DNA from 3 places in the Amycolatopsis sp. NPDC004169 genome. Region 1 is predicted to be linked to each of the others. Evidence: riboswitches for the same ligand, from Rfam matches in the RefSeq annotation. Region 1 holds a riboswitch; each other region holds the start of a gene.
The links. A riboswitch is a leader RNA that binds a small molecule or an ion and turns the genes downstream of it on or off. The one in region 1 is predicted to bind S-adenosylmethionine.

Region 1 (3,200 bases):
GCGTGCGGCGCAGGTCCGGCCGCAGCGAGACCGCCGCCGCCTGGAGGTCGTTGCCCAGCAGCAGGGCCAACTGACGCGGGTCGCCCGAGGCCAGTGCCTCGACCACCGGTGTGTGCGAGCCGATCCGGGGCGGGTTGCCCGCCGCGCGCAGGCGGTCCAGCTCGCCGAACACCTTCGGCGTCGACAGCCCTTCGGCGGCGAAGGCCAGCACCCAGTGGAACGTGTGCCGCGACAGCACCGGGACCAGTTGCTCGCCGCGGCCGGTGCCCAGCGCGGTGCCGCCGTAGAGCGCGAACGGAACGTCGCTACCCAGGCCGGCGGCGATCTCCGCCAGCTCGTCGCGCGTGACGTCGAGGTTCCACAGGGAAGCCAGCCCGACCAGCGTCGCCGCCGCGTCGGCGCTGCCGCCCGCCATGCCGCCTGCCACCGGGATGCCCTTGCGCAGCACCACCCTGACCTTCGGCTCGCCGGTGCGCCCGACGTGCGCGGCCAGCGCTTCGACGGCCCGCCAGGCCAGGTTTTCCGGGCCGGTCGGCACCGAGCCCTCCCCTTCGCCGTAGACCTCGATGCCGGGCTCTTCGGTGACCGCGACGGTCACCTCGTCGGTCAGCGACAGCGCCTGGAACACGGTGACCAGCTCGTGGTAACCGTCTTCCCGCAGGTCGTCGACCGAAAGGTGCAGGTTGACCTTGGCCGGGACCCGGACGGTGACTGGGGGCGGAACTACAGCGAGCACCCGACCAGCCTACGTGCCCGCGGAAACGCCCCGATGCGACGTGCACATCGGGGCGTTCCGGGACAACGATCAGGCAGCCGCGACACCCTGCGGGCCACGCGCGGTGTGCGTGACGTGGCCACCGCGCTCGGCGACCCAGGCCAGCGCCGCATCGGCCCGCTCACCGCGGACACCCAGGCGGAACCGGCCGACCGGCGTGTCGCCGATGCGGGTCAGGCCGCCGCCGATGGTGGCGAACTCGACGTCGAAGCGGCCCGCGGCCTCGGGCAGCAGCGCGCCCACCGAAGCGAAGCCGATCAGCACGACGTCGGCCGAGCGGTCGTAGCGCGCCGCCTGCGAGCGGGTCGTCTCGATGGCCGGCAGCAGCGCCTGCGCTGTGCGGCTGCCCGGGTTCGAGATCAGGTCGAGCACCGAGCCGCGCTCGATGACGGTGCCGTCCTCCAGCACCGCGACGTCGTCGCAGACCCGGCGGACCACGCCGGCGTCCGGCGTCGTGACGACGACCGTGGTGCCGAGCTCGGAGCGGGCCCGGTCGAGGACGGCGAGCACCGCGCCGGCCTCCTCCGGGTCGACGCCGGCGGTCGGGTCGTCGGCGAGCAGCACGGCGGGGGCCGCCGCCAGCGCCTTCGCGACCGCGGCGCGGCGGAGCTGACCGGCGGACAGCTCGCCGGGGCGCTGCGCGGCGCGCTGGGTCAGGCCGACGAGGTCGAGCAGCGAGCCGACCCGGCTGCGGCGCTGCGGGCCGTCGACGCCGAGCTGCTCCAGCGGGGAAGCGATGTTGCCGGCGATGGTGCGCTCGGCGATCAGCTCCGGCTTCGTCGAGACGACGCCGAGCTGACGGCGGATTTCGCGGAGCCGGCGGCCGTCGAGAGTGCCGGTGTTGAGGCCGTCGAGGCGGACGACGCCGCGGTCGGGGCGCTCCTGCAGGGCGATGCACCGGGCGAGGACGGACTTGCCGGACCCGGCCGGGCCGACCACGCCGAACAGCGAGCCGGCCTGGACGTCGACGCTCACGTCCCGCAGGGCGACGACCGAGTTTCCGTTGGTGGCAAAGGATTTGGACAGGTTTTCGACGGTGATCACGAAGGCTCCAGAAAACGGGGTGCAGGCAGCGCGCAGCACCCGGCCGCAAGCGAGTTCCGTCCGGTTGGGACGGTGCGTGAAGAAGAGGTGGACCGGCTACGACAAGCTCAGTTGGAGCGTCGACATGCGGTCACGGAGCGGCGGCCTTCGTCGACTACGCGACGCCTGGTCAGGAGCAGGGGGCGAGCTACCCTCTTCATCGAAAACGGCCTCCATCGGTCCTGGCGGTAGCACCTGCCCTGCGGAGGGTGGTTGCTGCGACTTCGGCGAGCCAGGTCTCTCAGTCGCTCGGGATGGACGTACTGAGTAAAACCGATCCCACGGATCGAAAGCAAGCCCGTTGGCCCAGATCACACGACTGGCGGTGTCCGGATCGCGGGATCAAGGGCGGAGAGGGCGTATTTTCACGCTTCCACAGTGGAACGGCTAGCGCGCGGCGGCGATCCGGGCGAAGTCGTGCACGTCGAGCTGCTCACCACGGGTTTTGGGATCGATCCCGGCGGCGGCGAGGAGTTCGCCCGCCTGCTCGGCCGAGCCCGCCCAGCCCGCGAGCGCGGCCCGCAGCGTCTTCCTGCGTTGTGAGAAGGCGGCGTCCACCAGGCCGAAGAGGACGTCCCGGTCGGCGGACGCGGTCGAGTCCGCACGTTCGAAGGCGACGAGCGCGGAATCGACGTTCGGCACCGGCCAGAACACCGAGCGTGGCACGGCGGCGACCTTGCGTGCGGAGCCGTACCAGGCGAGCTTGACGCTCGGGACGCCGTAGATCCGGCTGCCGGGGCCGGCGGCCATCCGGTCCGCGACCTCGGTCTGCACCATGACGAGCCCGGAGCGCAGCGACGGCACCTCGGCCAGCAGGTGCAGGACGACGGGCACGGCGACGTTGTAGGGCAGGTTGGCGACGAGCGCGGTCGGCTCACCCAGCTCCGCGCGGGTGACGCGCAGGGCGTCGGCCCCGACGACGGTCAGCCGGTCCGCGGCCTCGGGCCCGCGTTCGGCGACGGTCTTGGGCAGCCGTTCGGCGAGCTTGGGATCGATCTCGACGGCGACGACCCGCGCGCCGGTGGCCAGCAGGCCCAGGGTCAGCGACCCGAGCCCGGGCCCGACCTCGAGGACGAGATCGTCTTCGGTGACGTTCGCGAGCTCGACGATCCGCCGGACGGTGTTGGGATCGTGCACGAAGTTCTGCCCGAGCTTCTTGGTCGGCCGCACGTCGAGTTCGGCCGCCAGCCCGCGGATTTCGGCCGGTCCCAGCAGTTCAACCACCGGACGAGCCTACTTGAACCCGGATCCGGCGTGATCAGCGGCGGATCCCGCGTGATCGAGCGCGGATCTCGCGTGATTGGGAGGGCATCTCGCGTGATTGGAGGGGCATCGGCGTGAT
Region 2 (3,200 bases), on a different contig from region 1:
GCGGTGTTCTCGGTGCTGCGCACGGCGGGCATCGGCAAACGGCTCACCGGCGCGCTCGAACTCGAGTCGGGCATCAACGACGCGCCGGCCTACATCGCCGTCGTGGTGCTGGCCGAAGGCACCACTGTGGACTGGACGCTGCCGCTGCTGGTGGTCTACGAGCTGACCGCGGGCCTGGTCATCGGCCTGGCCTTCGGCTGGCTCGGCGGGCTCGCGCTGCGCCGGGCCGCGCTGCCGGCGACCGGTCTCTACCCGCTGGCCACGGTCGCGGTGTGCGTCGTGGCGTACTCCTCGGGCCAGCTGCTGCACGCGTCCGGCCTGCTCGCCACCTACGTCGCCGCGCTGGTGCTCGGCAATTCGCGGCTGCCGCACCGGTCGGACACGCTGTCGTTCGCCGAGGGACTGGGCTGGCTGGCGCAGATCGGGCTGTTCGTGCTGCTGGGGCTGTTCGCCTCGCCGGAGAGGCTGCTCGACGCGGTCGTTCCGGGCCTGGTCGCGGGCGCCGTCGTGCTGCTGCTGGCGCGGCCGCTCTCGGTCGTGCTGTCGATGCTGCCGTTCCGGCTGCCGTGGCGGGAACAGGTGTTCCTGTCGTGGGCCGGGCTGCGCGGCGCGGTGCCGATCGTGCTCGCCATGATCCCGCTCTCGCGCGGCCTGCCGGGCGCGCAGCGGCTGGTCGACGCGGTGTTCGTGCTGGTCATCGTGCTGACGCTGGTGCAGGGGGCGACGCTCGGCCCGCTCGCGCACCGGCTCGGGCTGGCGAAGAAGTCCGAGGCGCACGAGATCGAGGTCGACTCCGCGCCGCTGGACGAGCTGGGCGCCGAACTCCTGCAGGTCCGCATCCAGGTGGGGTCCAAGATGCACGGCGTGTACCTGTCCGAGCTGCGGCTGCCGGTCGGGGCGACGATCAGCCTGGTCGTCCGCGACGGCGCCGGGTTCACGCCGCAGAAGACCAGCCGGCTGCAGGAGAACGACCAGCTGCTGGTCGTCACCACGAGCGCGGTCCGGGACGCGGTCGAACGCCGGCTGCGCGCGGTGGACCGGGCCGGCCGCCTCGCGCGCTGGAAGGGCGAGTCCGGCCGCTGAGCACGCTCTGTGACCGCCGTCTCAGAATGTGAGGCGGGGGTTGGCGGCCCGGCGCGTTCTCGGTACCTTCGGGCTCAGGTCATGAGTGCCAGCGCGAAGCCCCGGCTTGCTGGCCGGCAACCCTCCTACCGCGGTGGGGTGCCCCGGGTGAAGACCGGGCCGGTCGCGCCGTGCGACGGGCAAGCGCGGGCCCCTCGCCGGGGTCCCCCGGATCGCCGAGGAGGCACCCCGATGACTCTCGCCATCGACCGCACCCAGCCCGAAACCCGCGAAGCCCCCGCCATCCCCACCGTCGCCGGGGCGTCGCTGCGGGTGCCGCTGGTGACCGGCGGCGACATCGGTTACGCCAACCTCGACCACGCCGCGAGCGCACCCTGTCTCGACGCCGTCCGCGCGAAGGTCGACGAGTTCCTGCCCTGGTACGCCAGTGTCCACCGCGGCGCCGGCTTCGCCTCGCAGGTCTCCACCAAGCTCTACGAGCGCACCCGTGACGTCCTGCGCCGCTTCGTCGACGCGCGGCGGACCGACACCGTCGTCTTCACCCGCAACACCACCGACTCCTTCAACCTGCTCGCCCGCAGCCTGCCGCGGCACACCACGGTGGTCGTCTTCGACACCGAGCACCACGCCGCGCTGCTGCCCTGGCACGGGCCGAACGTCCGGCGGATCCCCACCCCGCGCACCCGCCTCGCCGCGGTGTCCGCTGTGGACGAGGCGCTGGCCGGCGCTCCGCAGGGACCGCGGCTGGTCGTCGTCACCGGCGCCTCCAACGTGACCGGCGAGCTGCTCCCGGTGGCGGAAATCGCCGCCGTGGCGCGGAAACACGGCGCCCGGGTCGCCCTCGACGCCGCCCAGTTGGCCCCGCACCGCCGGATCTCGCTCAAGGAACTGGACGTCGACTACGTCGCCCTGTCCGGCCACAAGCTGTACGCGCCCTTCGGCGCCGGTGCCCTGATCGGCCGCGCGGACTGGCTGCGCGCGGCCCGCCCGTACCTCGCCGGCGGCGGCGCGACCAAGCTCGTCACCGAGGACGCCGTCGTCTGGAACAGCGGGCCGGAGCGCCACGAAGCCGGTTCGCCCAACACCGTCGGCGTGTACGCCCTCGGCGTCGCGTGCGAGACGCTCAGCGCGAACTGGGACGCCGTCGTCGAGCACGAGCAGGCCCTGCTCACCCGGCTGCGCAAGGGGCTCGAGAGCATCCCCGGCTGCGCCGAGCTGCGGCTGTTCGACGCGCCGGTCGACCGGGTCGGCACGGTCAGCTTCGTCGTCGACGGCTTCGACCCGGGCTGGCTCGCCGCGGTGCTGTCCGCCGAGTACGGCATCGGCGTCCGCGACGGCGCCTTCTGCGCCCACATCGCGGCCAAGCGGCTGATCGCCGTCACCGGCGGCGACGGGCAGCAGGCGGTCCGCGTCAGCCTCGGCCTCGGCAGCACCGAGGAACACGTCGACCGCGTGCTGCTGGCACTGCGGCAGATCGTCGCCCGCGGGGCCCGCTGGGAGTACGCGAAGGTGGACGGCCGCTGGGCCCCGGTGGGCGACCCGCGGGAGCTGCCGCCGTTCTGCTGAGCGCTAGCCTGGGCCGATGGGGAGAGGGCCGCGTTACTGGTTTCCGCTGGCACTGCTGGGTTTCGCGCAGATCGGCGCGGTCACCGTGCAGCTGCTGTGGCGCCGGAGCCCGGCCGAAAGCGAGTCCGCGAACCTCCTCCTGTCACCGGCGGTCCCACCCGGTGCGACCGAGTACAGCCGCGCACTGCAGTGGCCGCTGGACTTCCACGTCGGGGACAGCAGCCTCCCGGCCGGGCCGGTGTGGCTGGTCACGCTCGGCGTGGCGGTCCTCGGCACGGCCGTCTGGTACGCGTTCGCCCGGCGACCGGGCCGGGTGGGGTGGTTCGCCCTCGGCACGATCGCCGCGCTGCTCGCCGTCCCGCTGCTCGACCTGGTCGGGTCCTGGCAGTTCCGGCTCGGCGACGGCCTGCGCGGCCCGCTCCTGGCCACGCTCGGCCTGCTGCTGCTCGCCGCGTACGAGCGCAGCCGGTTCGTCCTGCTGACGGCGGCGGCGTTCGCCCTGGTCGCCGTGGTGCTCTCGGCGGACATGGCCGGCATGCTGGCCTCGGCGA
Region 3 (3,200 bases), on a different contig from region 1:
GCCTTCTTCGTGTCTTGGACCGCGTTAGGGCGGCGCCCGGCGCGGACCCGGCGCCAGGGCCTGGCTGCGGTCGGCGCCGGCAACTACCCCGGAGCGATGCAGACAGCGGCCGCGAGCTTGGCGACCACCGAGCCGCTCGCGCCGGTGAGGCCCCTGCGAATAGCCCAGAGCGACCGCCTGTGGCGGCGCGGCCCTGCCAGCGGCCGCGAGTAGCTCGTGCCGGTGGGCAGCGATCAGCGGTCGCCCTTGGCTGCCGCCACCTCGAGGACCGCTCGTTCCAGCGCGTAGCCCGGGTCGGCCGCCACGCCCTTGACCTCGGCGTTCAGCCGGGCGACCACGCGCATCGCCGTGGCCAGGCCGTCCGGGTTCCAGCCGCGGGACTGGCCCTGGGCCTTGCGGATCTTCCACGGCGGCATCCCCAGCTCGCCCGCCAGCTGGTTCGGGTTGCCCCGGCCCGCGCCGGAGACCCGGGCGATCGTGCGGACCGCGTCGGCCAGTGCGTCGGCCACCAGGACGTGCGGGACACCCAGCTGCATCGCCCACCGCAGCGACTCCAGCGCCGCCGCGCGGTCGCCGCCGACCGCCTTCTCCGCGACCGCGAACCCCGTCACGTCCGCGCGGCCTCGGTGGTAGCGGCGGACCGCATCGGCGTCGACAGCACCGCCCGTGTCCGCCACCAGCTGCGTCGCCGCCGACGAGAGTTCCCGCAGGTCGGAGCCCACGGCGTCGAGCAGGGCGGCGACCCCGGCCGGGTCGATCTTGCCGCCCACCCGGCGGACCTCGTGGCGCACGAACTGCTCCCGCTCGGCCGGCTTGGTCAGCTTCGGGCACTCGGTGATCTCGGCGCCGGCCTTCTTGAGCGTCGCGGGGAGTGACTTGCCCGCCTTGCTGCGGCCGCCACCCGTGTGCACGACGACGAGCACGACCCCGTCCGCCGGGTCCTTCAGGTAGGCCGCGACGGCGTCGGACAGCTCCTGCGAGATGTCCTGCGCCGACTCGAGAACGATCACCCGGCCCTCGCTGAACAGCGACGGGCTGACCAGTTCGGCCAGCTCAGGCGCTGTGAGATCGGACACCCGGACCCGGGTCAGCTCCGCGGTCGCGTCCGTCGCGCGGGCGGCGGCGAGCGTCTCGCGGACGGCCCGCTCGATCAGCAGTTCTTCCTCTCCCAGCACCAGGTGCAGCGGGGCCGGGGCGGTGGCTTGCGCGGTCACCCCGAAATCCTCTCACTTGCGCTCTTGTGCGCCCGCTCCGGTGATGTCGGGCCGCCACCGTGGCACGGGCCGAGCGCGATGTCGTACGGTGTAGCCGAGGCAGCCGCCCCGGATCTCCGGCGCGTGGCACCGACAACCGAATACCGCTCATCCAGAGGGGCAGAGGGAACGGCCCGACGAAGCCCCGGCAACCGGCGTACAGCCTGTCATCCCGCGATCGCGGGATAGCTGACGACCACGGTGCCAATTCCGGCCCGCTTCGGCGGGGCAGATGAGGAAAGGAACCTCGCGATGACCGCCACCCTCGGCACGACCTCCACCACGAAGACCCCGGATCTCGGTCCGGCCGTCGAGCTGGTGTCGAAGGAAGAGGGCCACCGGCAGCCGCTCGCTCCGGAATTCGTCTCCGCCGAGGACTTCTCGCCGCTCGAGGTCGCCTACGACTTCGGCCGCGTCCGCCGCGAAGACATCGAAGCCGGCCCCAAGAACATCTGGCGCTACAAGAAACTCCTTCCCGTTCCGTCCAACGTCGAAGAGATCCCGAACACCGAGCCGGGCGCGACGCGGCTGGTGCGCGCCGACCGCCTCGCCAAGGAACTCGGCCTCAAGCGCGTGTGGGTCAAGGACGACACCGGCAACCCGACGCACTCGTTCAAGGACCGCGTGGTCGCCGTCGCGCTGGCCGCGGCCCGCGAGTTCGGGTTCGAGGTGCTCGCGTGTCCCTCGACCGGCAACCTGGCCAACGCGACGGCCGCGGCAGCGGCCCGCGCCGGCTGGCGGTCGGTCGTGCTGATCCCCAAGACCCTCGAGCGCGCCAAGATCCTCACCACCGCGGTGTACGACGGCGACCTCCTCGCCATCGACGGCAACTACGACGACGTCAACCGCCTCGCCACCGAGCTCGCCGGTGAGCACCCGAAGTGGGCGTTCGTGAACGTGAACGTCCGGCCGTACTATTCGGAGGGCTCGAAGACGCTGGCCTTCGAGGTCGCCGAGCAGCTCGGCTGGCGCATCCCGCCGCAGATCGTCGTCCCGATCGCCTCCGGTTCGCAGCTGACCAAGGTGGACAAGGGTTTCCGCGAGCTGGGCCAGCTCGGTCTCGTGGAAGCCAGCCCGTACAAGGTGTTCGGCGCGCAGGCGACCGGCTGCTCGCCGGTGTCGGCCGCGTTCCGCGAGGGCCACGACGTGGTCCAGCCGGTGAAGCCGGACACGATCGCCCGTTCGCTGGCGATCGGCAACCCGGCCGACGGGCCGTACGTGCTCGACATCGTCAACCGCACCGGCGGTGCGATCGAGGACGTCTCCGACGAAGAGGTCGTCGAGGGCATCCGCCTGCTGGCCCGCACCGAAGGCATCTTCACCGAAACCGCGGGCGGGGTCACCGTCGCCACGGCGAAGAAGCTGGTCGAGACGGGCAAGCTGGACCCGGACGCCGAGACGGTCCTCCTGATCACCGGCGACGGCCTCAAGACCCTCGACGCGATCGAGAACCACGTCGGCCCCAAGGCAACCCTGCCGCCGTCGGCCGCGGCCGTGAACGAGGCCCTCGGCTACTGAGCACCGCCCGGGGCGGGCACCTCGGCCCGCCCCGGGGCTCAGGCGCGCCGCGGGCTGTCACCGCCGGGGCGGCCCACGCGGCTCGCCCCGGCGCACTATTGCCGCTCCGGTGATCACCGCCGTGTCGCCGTCCAGGTCGGTTCGGGTGACTCGTGCGCCGAGCGCCACCAGCGTGTCCATTGTGGACTTGCTCGGGTGGCCGTATGTGTTTCCCGCGCCCACGCTGACCATCGCCACCCGTGGAGCCACCGCCGCGAGGAACGATGGCAGCGAGTAGCGACTGCCGTGGTGGGGTACTTTCAGCACCTCCGCTTTCAGATTGCCGATGTCGGCCAGCAGGTCGGCCTGCGCGGCCAGTTCGACGTCACCGGTCAGCAGGACGTGACCCGCCGGTGTCTCGGCCCGGAGCACCACCGAGCTGTTGTTGAT

Region 2: linked by a shared signal. The riboswitch ahead of ABZX11_RS09795 (aminotransferase class V-fold PLP-dependent enzyme) and the one ahead of ABZX11_RS13460 (ATP-binding cassette domain-containing protein) in region 1 are both predicted to bind S-adenosylmethionine.
Region 3: linked by a shared signal. The riboswitch ahead of thrC (threonine synthase) and the one ahead of ABZX11_RS13460 (ATP-binding cassette domain-containing protein) in region 1 are both predicted to bind S-adenosylmethionine.

The regions. Positions count from the first base shown of each region.
Region 1 is NZ_JBEXMD010000008.1:129,293-132,492, reverse strand. Features, by position in the region: gene ABZX11_RS13465 (4-(cytidine 5'-diphospho)-2-C-methyl-D-erythritol kinase) at 1-736, opposite strand, end outside; gene ABZX11_RS13460 (ATP-binding cassette domain-containing protein) at 806-1,819, opposite strand; SAM riboswitch class I at 2,029-2,119, opposite strand; gene rsmA (16S rRNA (adenine(1518)-N(6)/adenine(1519)-N(6))-dimethyltransferase RsmA) at 2,246-3,082, opposite strand.
Region 2 is NZ_JBEXMD010000006.1:1,572-4,771, forward strand. Features, by position in the region: gene ABZX11_RS09790 (potassium/proton antiporter) at 1-1,083, shown strand, start outside; SAM riboswitch class IV at 1,161-1,275, shown strand; gene ABZX11_RS09795 (aminotransferase class V-fold PLP-dependent enzyme) at 1,315-2,649, shown strand; gene ABZX11_RS09800 (hypothetical protein) at 2,666-3,200, shown strand, end outside.
Region 3 is NZ_JBEXMD010000013.1:159,553-162,752, reverse strand. Features, by position in the region: gene holA (DNA polymerase III subunit delta) at 234-1,214, opposite strand; SAM riboswitch class I at 1,359-1,492, shown strand; gene thrC (threonine synthase) at 1,506-2,771, shown strand; gene ABZX11_RS19950 (ComEC/Rec2 family competence protein) at 2,829-3,200, opposite strand, start outside.